DNA from 2 places in the Rhizobium sp. A37_96 genome. Region 1 is predicted to be linked to the other one. Evidence: riboswitches for the same ligand, from Rfam matches in the RefSeq annotation. Region 1 holds a riboswitch; the other holds the start of a gene.
What was found. Region 1 has a riboswitch for thiamine pyrophosphate ahead of thiB (thiamine ABC transporter substrate binding subunit). Riboswitches for the same ligand answer to the same signal wherever they lie in the genome.

Region 1 (5,232 bases):
CATTCACTTGTCATTGACAATTATATGCTAATGGCACATATATCTCAAGTATGAAAACCGGGGCGCCCCGCGCATTCGATCGACCGCGCAGCGTTTCGGCCAAGCTCGGATTTCTTGCTCCATGGACATGCAGACAACGTTCGCGCCGCTCGTGGCGGATCATAAACGGCGGCTTATCCTCTTCCTGTTTCTGATGACTGCCATGTTCATGGCGACACTCGACAACCAGATCGTATCGACGGCGCTTCCGACGATCGTCGGTGAGTTCGGGCATCTGGAGCGCTTCGGCTGGATCGGATCCGCCTATCTTCTCTCGCTCTCAGCCGTCATGCCGGTCTACGGCAAGCTCGGCGATCTCTTCGGCCGCAAATATGTGATGATGACGGCAATCGCCATCTTCACCATCGGCTCCGCCGTCTGCGGCCTTGCCGTGTCGATGAATACGCTGATTGCCGCCCGCGTGCTGCAGGGCTTCGGCGGCGGCGGTATCATGGTGTCGATCTTCGCCGTCAACGCCGACCTTTTCGAGCCCCGCGAGCGCGCCCGCTACCAGAGCTATTCGAGCCTGGTGCTGATGGCCTCCGGCGCCATCGGCCCCGTACTCGGCGGCACCATGAGCGATCTGTTCGGCTGGCGCTCGATCTTCCTCGTCAACGTGCCGATCGGCTTCGTCGTGCTCGCTGGCCTTGCTTTCATGCTTCCCTATCGCAAGCCGGCCCGCCGCCCGAAGATCGATTACGCCGGCGCCATCGTCCTTGCCTTGACGACGACGAGCATCGTGCTTGCCGCCGACGGCACCGAGCTCTTCGGATCGCTGCTGTCGCCGCAATGCCTCGGCATCATCGCCTTCGGCGTGATCTGCGCCGTAACCTGGGTCTTCATCGAGCGCCGCGCGCCGGAACCGATCGTGCCGATGACGCTGTTCCGCAATCCGACATTCGGCCTGCTGCTGGTCATCTCGATCACCAGCGGCGCGGTTGCCATCGGCATGGTCAACTATTTCGCGCTCTTCCTGCAGACGACGACGGGCCTCTCGCCTTCGATGGCAGGGCTGCTGTTCATTCTGCTGACCGGAGGCCTCGTCTGCGGCTCGCTGTCCGCCGGCCGGCTGATCGCGGCAAAAGGGCGCTACAAGCCCTTCGCCGTCGCCAGCGCCGCCTGCAGCACCATCGCATTTGCCTCGCTCGCCTTCGTCCATGCGGGCACGCCCATCGTCTTCATCGGCGGCCTGATGCTCCTGCACGGCATCGGCATCGGCCTGGCACAGCAGGTTCCGGTCATCGGCGTGCAGAATGCGGCCTCGGCCCGCGACGTCGGCGCTGCGACCGGCGCCGTCACGCTGTCGCGCATGGGCGGCGCCTCCATCGCCATCTCCATCTATGGCGCCATCATCGCCGCCAAGCTCGGCAATGTCGGCGTCTCCATAGCCGGCGTCTCCGACATCGAGGAACTGACGCCGAAAATGATGGCCGCATTGCCGGAGGCGACCCGCGAAGCCGTCGCCAACGCCTATGCCAGCGCTTTCAGCCCGCTGTTCATGACGGCCGCGGGCATCTGCCTGCTCGGCCTTCTGACGGCGCTGACGCTGAAGAATGTGCAGCTTCCCGGCGCAACGAAGAAATTCGAAAGCCCGGCCGCCGCGCACGCCGCCGAGTAGCGCCCTCCCGCCTGCAATCGACAAGGGAATCATTTCCCTTGTCATCCCTTCATCACAAGGCTAAATCTGCCGACGCTCTAACGGGGTGCCTTATGTCCTACCGGACATCTGGCTGAGAGGCTTTGACCGGCCAACCCGCGGAACCTGATCCGGCTAACACCGGCGGAGGGATTAGACGCGTGACGAAATCATAGCGCCCTTTTCCCCTTCAAGACGAAACCAAAAAGGAGGCGCTGTCATGCAAGACCGTTCGCTATTGTCATTCTTCGCCGGCCTGGCCCTTGCCGCCGGAACGACCCTTTTCGCCATGCAGCCTGCTGCAGCGGCCGACAAGACCCTGACCATCTACACTTATGAGAGCTTCACTGCCGATTGGGGTCCGGGCGCCAAGGTCAAGGCCGCTTTCGAAAAGACCTGCGGCTGCACGGTCAATTATGTCAGCGTCACCGACGGCGTGGCGCTGCTCTCCCGCCTCAAGCTGGAGGGTGCGGGCACCAAGGCCGACGTCGTTCTCGGCCTCGACACCAATCTTGTCGACGAGGCCAAGGATACCGGCCTCTTCGATGTGAGCGGTGTCGACACGTCGGCCCTCAAGGTTCCCGGCGATTTCAAGGACGACGTCTTCGTGCCCTACGACTACGGCCATTTCGCCGTCATCTACGACAGCCAGACGGTCAAGAATCCGCCTAAGAGCATGAAGGATCTCGTCGAGGGCGATCCCTCGCAGAAAATCGTCATCGAGGATCCGCGCACCTCGACACCGGGACTCGGCCTGCTGCTCTGGGTCAAGTCGATCTATGGCGACAAGGCGGCAGATGCCTGGGCCAAGCTCAAGGGCCGTATCCTGACGGTAACCCCCGGCTGGTCGGAAGCCTACGACCTTTTCACCAAGGGCGAAGCGCCGATGGTGCTCTCCTACACGACGTCGCCGGCCTATCACATGATCGAGGACAAGACCGACCGCTACCAGGCCGCCGCCTTCTCGGAAGGACATTACATCCAGATCGAGGTCGCCGGCCTCATCAAGGCCTCGCCGAACAAGGAGCTCGCCCGCGATTTCCTGAAGTTCATGGTCTCTCCCGGCTTCCAGGACATCATCCCCACCAGCAACTGGATGATGCCGGTCTCGGCAACCTCCGAGCCACTGCCGGATGCCTTCAGCAAGCTCGTCGTGCCGACGAAGACTTTCCTGATGAGCCCCGCCGACGTCGACAAGAACCGCAAGGCCTGGATCGACGAATGGCTGACCGCCACCAGCGGCAACTGACGTCCTGACCATGCTGACGGCATCCGAAAGAAGACGCGCCATTTCCGGCGGGGCGCTCAGCCTCGCCGGCATCGTGCTCTTCGTCGGGGTTGCCGTGCTCGTCCTGCTTGCCGCCGGCATCGAGTCCGGCGGCGAAACCACGCTGGCGGATCCCTACCTGCTGCGCGTCCTGCGTTTCACGCTGCTGCAGGCGACGCTTTCGACGCTGCTCTCCGTCGTGCTTGCCATACCGGTGGCCCGCGCATTGGCACGTCAGCCGCGTTTCCCCGGCCGGCTGTGGCTCATCCGGCTGATGGCCGTGCCGATGGGCCTGCCGGTGCTGATCGGCGCGCTCGGCCTGCTCGGCATATGGGGCCGGCAGGGGCTGCTCAATCAGGCGCTTGCCGCGATCGGCCTGTCGCAGCCCGTCAGCATCTATGGCCTTACCGGCATCCTGCTGGCGCACGTCTTCTTCAACATGCCGCTCGCATGCCGGCTGATGCTGGCCGGACTGGAACGCGTGCCGGCGGAATACTGGCTTGTGGCCGGCGGGCTCGGCATGCGGCCCATCTCGGTCTTCCGCTTCATCGAATGGCCTGTCTTGCGGGGCCTCATTCCCGGCATTGCCGGCCTGATCTTCATGCTCTGCGCCACCAGTTTCACGCTGGTTCTGATTCTCGGCGGCGGTCCGGCTGCGACCACGCTTGAAGTGGCAATCTATCAGGCGCTCCGCTTCGATTTCGATCCCGCCCGCGCCGTGATGCTGTCGCTGCTGCAGATCGTCGTCACGGTCGCGATCCTCGGCGCCATGACGCTGTTCCGCTCGCCCGACGATCACGGCCTGACGAGCGGCCGCACACTGCGACGCATCGACGGGCAGATGCCGGCAGCCCGATGGGTCGATGCCGCGCTGCTGTCGGCGGCGGCGCTCTTTCTCGGCCTGCCGCTCGCTTCGGTCGTCGTTGCCGGCCTGGAGGCGAACCTTCCGAAGCTGGCTATCCAGCCGATTTTCCTGCAGGCGGCCGTCACGAGCCTTGCCATCGCCTTCGCCGCCGGGCTTCTCGCTGTCCTGACATCCTTGGCGATTATTCGCGCCCGATCGGTGATATCGGCGGATCGCCGCAAGACAATCAGCTTGCGCGGCCTGGCGATCGCGTTGAGCGGAAGCTCGTCGCTCATCCTGCTCGTCCCGCCGATCGTGCTGGCAACCGGTTGGTTCCTGGCGCTTCGGCCGCTGGGCGATCCCGGCGAATTCGCAGCCGTCCTCATCGTGATCGTCAATGCGCTGATGGCGCTTCCCTTCGTCATCCGCGTCGTCGAGCCGGCCTACGCCGTCCATGTCAGTCGCACCGGGCGGCTGGCGGCCAGCCTCGGCCTTCGCGGGATGTCTCGCCTTCGCCTGATCGATTGGCCGAGCCTGCGCAAGCCGTTCTTCACGGCCCTATCCTTTGCCATGGCCCTTTCGCTCGGCGATCTCGGCGCCGTGGCGCTCTTCGGCTCCAGCAGCCTGATGACCTTGCCCTGGCTGGTCTACAGCAAGCTCGGCAGCTACCGCACGAACGACGCCGATGGATATGCCTTGATCCTCGGCCTGGTCTGCCTTCTCCTCACCATTGCCGGGACAGCGGGCCAGGGCACGGGCGACCATGAAAGCAGGCGACATGACTGACCGCAATGACATGAAGGAACAAGGCATCGCCATGGCCGGCGTCGAGCTGCGCCTCGGCATGCATGATTTCCGCTTCGACTGCGCATTGCCGCAAGGCAGGATCATCGCCGTCGCCGGACCGTCGGGAGCCGGCAAATCGACCTTCCTCAATTTGCTGGCCGGTTTCGAGCAGCCCGATCGCGGCCGGGTGCTGCTGGCGGGACAGGACGTGACAGGCCTGCACCCCGCCGAACGGCCGGTGTCCCTCGTCTTTCAGGACAACAATCTCTTTGCCCATCTCGATCTGTTCACCAACATAGGCCTTGGCATCAGCCCCTCGTTGAAGCTCTCCGCGCAGGACCGTCAAAGGGTTTCCGAAGCACTCGCGCGCGTCGGCCTGCCCGGTTTCGAAAAGCGCAAGCCGGGCACGCTCTCCGGCGGCGAACGGCAGCGTGCCGCCTTCGCCCGCGCGCTGGTGCGCGACAAGCCCATCCTGCTGCTGGACGAACCCTTCGCGGCGCTCGATCCCGGCCTGCGCTCCGGCATGGTCGAACTTCTGAAAACCCTCCATCGCGAGACCGGCAATACCGTGCTGATCGTCTCGCACGATCCGGCCGAGGTACGGCGGCTTGCCGATCATGCCGTCTTCATCGATGGCGGTACGATCAGGCTTGCAGCCCC
Region 2 (5,232 bases), on a different contig from region 1:
CCTCGCGCGCCAGAAGCGAGGCGGCGAAGAGATGAATGTCGGTGCCCGATGTCGCCAGAATGGCATCGACATGCGGCTGTTCGGCCCGCTGGTTCAGCCCAAGCAAACGCAGCAGGTCAGAGCGCACATGTCTAAGCTCACGCTCGTAGATCGCGGCCGCCTGGCCGGCTTCCATGTCGCGGATCAGGCCATCATAATAGGTGGCAACCTCGGCAAAGGCGGCCGCAGAAATCGTCGACGCCGTCGAGGATCCGAACGCAAGGTCCCTTGGGCGGGGCGCAGGACCATAACCGTACATGTTCAGTCCGCTGGCCGCATCGCAATCCAATCGTTCGTCACCACCCGAAATCAGGTGCTTCAAAAGCATCTCTCGCCCCTCGCCCGATTGCTGCGACGGCGCGCCCGCGATGACATCTTTATCCAGGGCACGGTCACCAGCAATCTGCTGCATGGAAAAGCATTCCTCTTGCGTCATGGGTCAAACGCATCGCGGGAGCGCGTTGCGTTCTATGCCGGGCGGTACACTTGCGGCAGCAGGACATTAGACTTGGCAAGATGGAGCGAGGCTGACTTTCCCGGAAACAGACAGGCCCGGAAACAGCGGAGATCGGCTACGGCGACAATAAAAAACTCGCGGCCCGGAGACCGCGAGTTCGCAAGAATGCGCGCTAAAACTATCTGTCAGCCTGCGGCTGCGACCTTGTCCTGCGTCTTGGTCTCGAAATCGCTGGCGTCGTGGCGCTCGCGCAGTTGTTCGGAAGGATCTCCCGACATGCGATTGACCATGCGGCCACGCTTGACGGCAGGCCGTGCATAGATCTGGTCGGCCCAGCGCTGAACGTTCTTGTAGTCCTGCACCTGCAGGAACTCGGCCGCACCGTACTGCCAACCCTTGGCAAGACCGCCGTACCACGGCCAGATGGCGATGTCGGCGATCGTGTAGTCGCTGCCGGCGATGTATTCGCTCTCGGCCAGACGGCGATCGAGCACGTCGAGCTGGCGCTTCACCTCCATGGCGAAGCGGTCGATCGCATATTCGATCTTGGTGGGGGCGTAGGCGTAAAAATGACCGAAACCACCGCCGAGATAGGGCGCGCTGCCCATCTGCCAAAACAGCCAGGACAGGCATTCCGCACGCGCCGGCTGCTCGGTCGGCAGGAAGGCGCCAAACTTTTCGGCGAGATATACCAGGATCGAGGCCGATTCGAAGACGCGGACCGGCTTCGGGCCACTGCGGTCCAGCAAGGCAGGGATCTTCGAATTGGGATTCACGTCCACGAAACCGCTGCCGAACTGATCGCCTTCGCCGATCTTGATCAGCCAGGCGTCATATTCCGCGCCGCTATGGCCAAGCGCCAGCAGCTCTTCGAGCATGATGGTGACTTTCACGCCATTGGGCGTTCCCAGCGAATAGAGCTGGAGGGGATGACGACCGACCGGAAGTTCCTTTTCATGGGTCGGCCCGGCAATCGGACGGTTGATGTTGGCGAACTGGCCGCCATTGGCCTTGTTCCAGGTCCAGATTTTCGGCGGCGTATAGTCGGCAGAACCGGTCATGGGCATCCTCCTGTTTCGGGAATCAAGTTGAGGGTAGGTCTTCGATGTAGCGCGCTACATATCCCGCACATAGTGGCGGCTGTTCATTTTTGCGAGAGGAGCCGTGGGACCCTTCGACACGCTGGGACGGGTGTGTCGTCGGCGGGCAATTGCAGCGCCCGGATGCAGGGCCTCAGTCTCGAGCGAGTCGAGCCACCGGAAATCCGCTCGATATCGCCTGAAACGAAAAAGCCTGCCGCGGGAGGAGGTGCGGCAGGCTTTCTACAAGAACCGAACAGCAGATGGGAGGAGGAGTTCCGCTGTTCCAGCAGCGCCCCTGGGAGGAGGAGAAGGGCAGCTGCAAAGCGAAGAGATGCGGGAGGAGGTGCATCGCTTCGATAGACATAACATACCCGATTTTTGCTCACTGGATAGGCATTTATTTGCAGGGCAGTTATGCGTTATGCGAAAAGCGGCAGGCTTCACCTATCTTTCGCAACGCGAACAGGGCCACTGAAGCGCTAGGTCCGGACAAAGCAAAAGCGCCTGCTCGGAAGAACAGGCGCTGGCATAAAGCAGCTTTATAAGGAGCCGTTGCGGCCGTTAGCGAGCGATTGCTGCGCGGGCAACGTTGCGGATTTCGCCGCGATCGATACCCAGATCGTGCAGTTCGCGCGTGGACATACGGCCCAGTTCGGCGACCGTCTGACGATACTTGCGCCAGTTGTTGAAAGAGCGTGCTACGTTCATGATGATCCCCTTTCCTTGGGCTTTCGAAGCTGAGCTGCCGTCCTTGGCGCTCCGTTCGCTTCGATGAGTAATATATAGCTGAAGCCCTTCGCCTTTTGCAGAGCTAAGGTATCACTGCACCCATGCGCTTGTTGCATGGGTCGCCCGAAAAGCAAGCAGCACCTCTCCAGCGTCGTGGCATTTGCGATTTTCTGATGACAGCGCCGTCTTTGTCTGCGACAAGGGATGAGATGAGAGACAGGGGCGTCCGCTATCCGGCGGGCTGAGAAGTACCCTTTGAACCTGAACCAGATCATGCTGGCGGAGGAAGTCGCTCGGGACCTCGGGAAGCATAGCTCGTCGTCCCTTAGCGTCTCGCCCCGCCTGAAAGGGCGATATGCAAGACCAAATCAAAACAGGCAGGCTGCTTGACACCATGCGCGCCAACCCGCCGCTGGTGCAGTGCATTACCAATTTTGTCGCGATGAATGTCGCAGCCAATGTAATGCTTGCGGCCGGCGCGTCGCCGGCGATGGTGCATGCCGAAGAGGAAGCGGGCGAATTTGCCGCGATCTCCGGCGCGCTGACGATCAATATCGGCACGCTCTCGACCGGCTGGCTTGCCGGCATGCTGAAGGCCGCGCAGTCGGCCAATGCGGCAGGCAAGCCATGGGTCCTCGATCCGGTCGCTCACTATGCCACTGCGTTTCGCCGCAATGCCGTCGCCCGATTGCTCGAGCTGCGGCCGACGATCATTCGCGGCAACGCGTCGGAGATCATCGCCCTTGCCGGCGGCGCCAGCCGCGGCCAGGGCGTGGACAGCCGGGACCCGGTCGAGCAGGCGGAAGAGTCCGCCCGGCAGCTGGCCGAAAGGCACGGTTGCGTCGTCGCTGTCACCGGGATCACCGATTTCGTGACCGACGGGCAGAAGGCACGGCGCATTGCCGGTGGTTCGCCGTTCATGCCGCAGGTCACCGCGCTCGGTTGCTCCCTCACCTGCCTTGTCGGCGCCTTTGCCGCGACGGCGCCGGACGCGGCATTGGATGCGACCGTGGCGGCACTCGCCGTCTTCGCCGTCGCCGGAGAGCAGGCAGGAACGAGCGCGAATGGTCCTGGCTCCTTTTCCTGGCGCTTCCTCGATGCGCTGGCGAACCTCGACCAGGAAACGCTGGATCGCGAAGCAAGGATATCGGCAGCATGAAAGACTTCGATCTCTCGCTCTATCTTGTGCTCGATCCCATACTATGCGCCGATCTCGGCATGGTGGAGACGACGCGTGCCGCTATCGCTGGCGGCGCCACGATCGTACAGCTGCGCGACAAGCATGCTCCGACCGCAGCGATGATCGAAACGGGTCGTGCCCTCAAGCAGATCCTGCATGGAAGCAATGCGCGGCTGATCGTCAACGACAATGTCGAGGCTGCCATCGCCATCGGCGCCGATGGCCTGCATATCGGGCAGGAGGATATCAATGCCGCCGACGCCCGTCGCATGATCGGCCCGGAGATGATCCTCGGTCTCTCGGTGGAAACCGAGGCGCTCGCTTCCGCCATAGATGCAAGCATCGTCGATTATGCCGGGGTCGGTCCGGTTTTTGCCACGCCGACCAAGCCCGACCACAAGCAGCCGATCGGCCTTGATGGTCTTGCCCGTATCGTCGGGCTCTGCCCGGTTCCAACGGTCGCGATCGGCGGCCTCAAGGCGGAGCACGCGGCAAATGTTCTCACGGCCGGCGCCGATGGTCTTGCGGTCGTCTCAGCCATATGCGGCACGCCCGACCCGCAGGCAGCCACGGCCTTTATCGCCAACGCCATCAAGGAGGCCCGTCGATGATCCGCAATGTCCTATCCATCGCTGGCTCCGATCCTTCCGGCGGCGCCGGCATCCAGGCCGACCTGAAAGCCTTTTCCGCCCTCGGCGTTTACGGAATGGCCGCCCTCACGGCTTTGACGGCGCAAAATACGCAGGGCGTCTTCGGCGTTCATCCGGTGCCTCCCCAATTCGTGGCGGATCAGATCAACGCAATCTTTGCCGATATCCGCGTCGATGCCGTCAAGATCGGCATGATCGCCAACGCCGCGATCGCCGAAGCCGTTGCCGACATTCTGGAGCAACATCGCGATGTGCCCGTCTTGCTCGACCCTGTCATGATCGCCAAGGGCGGCGCCGCGCTGCTTGCTGCCGATGCCGTCGATGTGCTGACCACCCGATTGCTGCCCCTGGCAACGGTCATCACGCCGAACCTGCCCGAGGCGGCGGCGCTCTTGCATGACACGGAAGCGCGAAGCCGGGAAGACATGGCGCGCCAGGCACTTGCCCTGGCCGAGCTTGGGCCCTCGGCAGTGCTGGTAAAGGGCGGTCATCTCGAGGGTGACGAAAGTCCGGATGTGCTTGCAAGCTCCGGCCGCCTGACATGGTTCGAGGCCGAACGTTTGCCGACGAAGAATACGCATGGGACGGGTTGTACGCTTTCCAGCGCAATCGCTGCCGAGATCGCCAAGGGCTTGCCGCTGCCGGAAGCCGTCGCCGTCGCCAAAGCCTATCTCGCCACCGCGGTTGCGGCGGCAGGTCAACTTTCCGTCGGAAGCGGCCACGGACCCGTACAGCACTTTCATGCGCTATGGGCAGACAAAGAAGGAGTGAAGAAATGAGCCTGCCAATCAAGGACCAAATCATTATCGTGTCGGGCGCCGGCCGCGGGCTCGGTGCGGCCATCGCAAGTGCCTTTGCCCGAGAAGGCGCGAAAGTCGCTGTCAACTATCGCACAAGCCGTGAGCAGGCAGAGGCGCTCGCAGCACGGCTTGGCGAACGCGCCCAGGCGTTTCAGGCCGATATTCGCGACCTCGAAGATACGAAGCGGCTTGTCGCGGAGGTGACGGACCATTTCGGAGCGCCGACGACGGTCGTCCACAATGCGTTGGCCGATTTCAGCTTCAACGGCGACGCACGTTCGAAGCTGGATGCTTT

Region 2: linked by a shared signal. The riboswitch ahead of thiM (hydroxyethylthiazole kinase) and the one ahead of thiB (thiamine ABC transporter substrate binding subunit) in region 1 are both predicted to bind thiamine pyrophosphate.

Annotation. Positions count from the first base shown of each region.
Region 1 covers NZ_JBNWDS010000004.1:381,042-386,273, forward strand. Annotated here, with positions in the region: gene ACQZ6J_RS15540 (MDR family MFS transporter) at 122-1,657, shown strand; TPP riboswitch at 1,729-1,845, shown strand; gene thiB (thiamine ABC transporter substrate binding subunit) at 1,896-2,924, shown strand; gene thiP (thiamine/thiamine pyrophosphate ABC transporter permease ThiP) at 2,935-4,572, shown strand; gene ACQZ6J_RS15555 (thiamine ABC transporter ATP-binding protein) at 4,565-5,232, shown strand, end outside.
Region 2 covers NZ_JBNWDS010000003.1:252,197-257,428, reverse strand. Annotated here, with positions in the region: gene ACQZ6J_RS12940 (hypothetical protein) at 1-451, opposite strand, end outside; gene yghU (glutathione-dependent disulfide-bond oxidoreductase) at 682-1,557, opposite strand; gene ACQZ6J_RS12930 (DUF1127 domain-containing protein) at 2,140-2,286, opposite strand; TPP riboswitch at 2,516-2,612, shown strand; gene thiM (hydroxyethylthiazole kinase) at 2,663-3,466, shown strand; gene thiE (thiamine phosphate synthase) at 3,463-4,098, shown strand; gene thiD (bifunctional hydroxymethylpyrimidine kinase/phosphomethylpyrimidine kinase) at 4,095-4,916, shown strand; gene ACQZ6J_RS12910 (3-oxoacyl-ACP reductase) at 4,913-5,232, shown strand, end outside.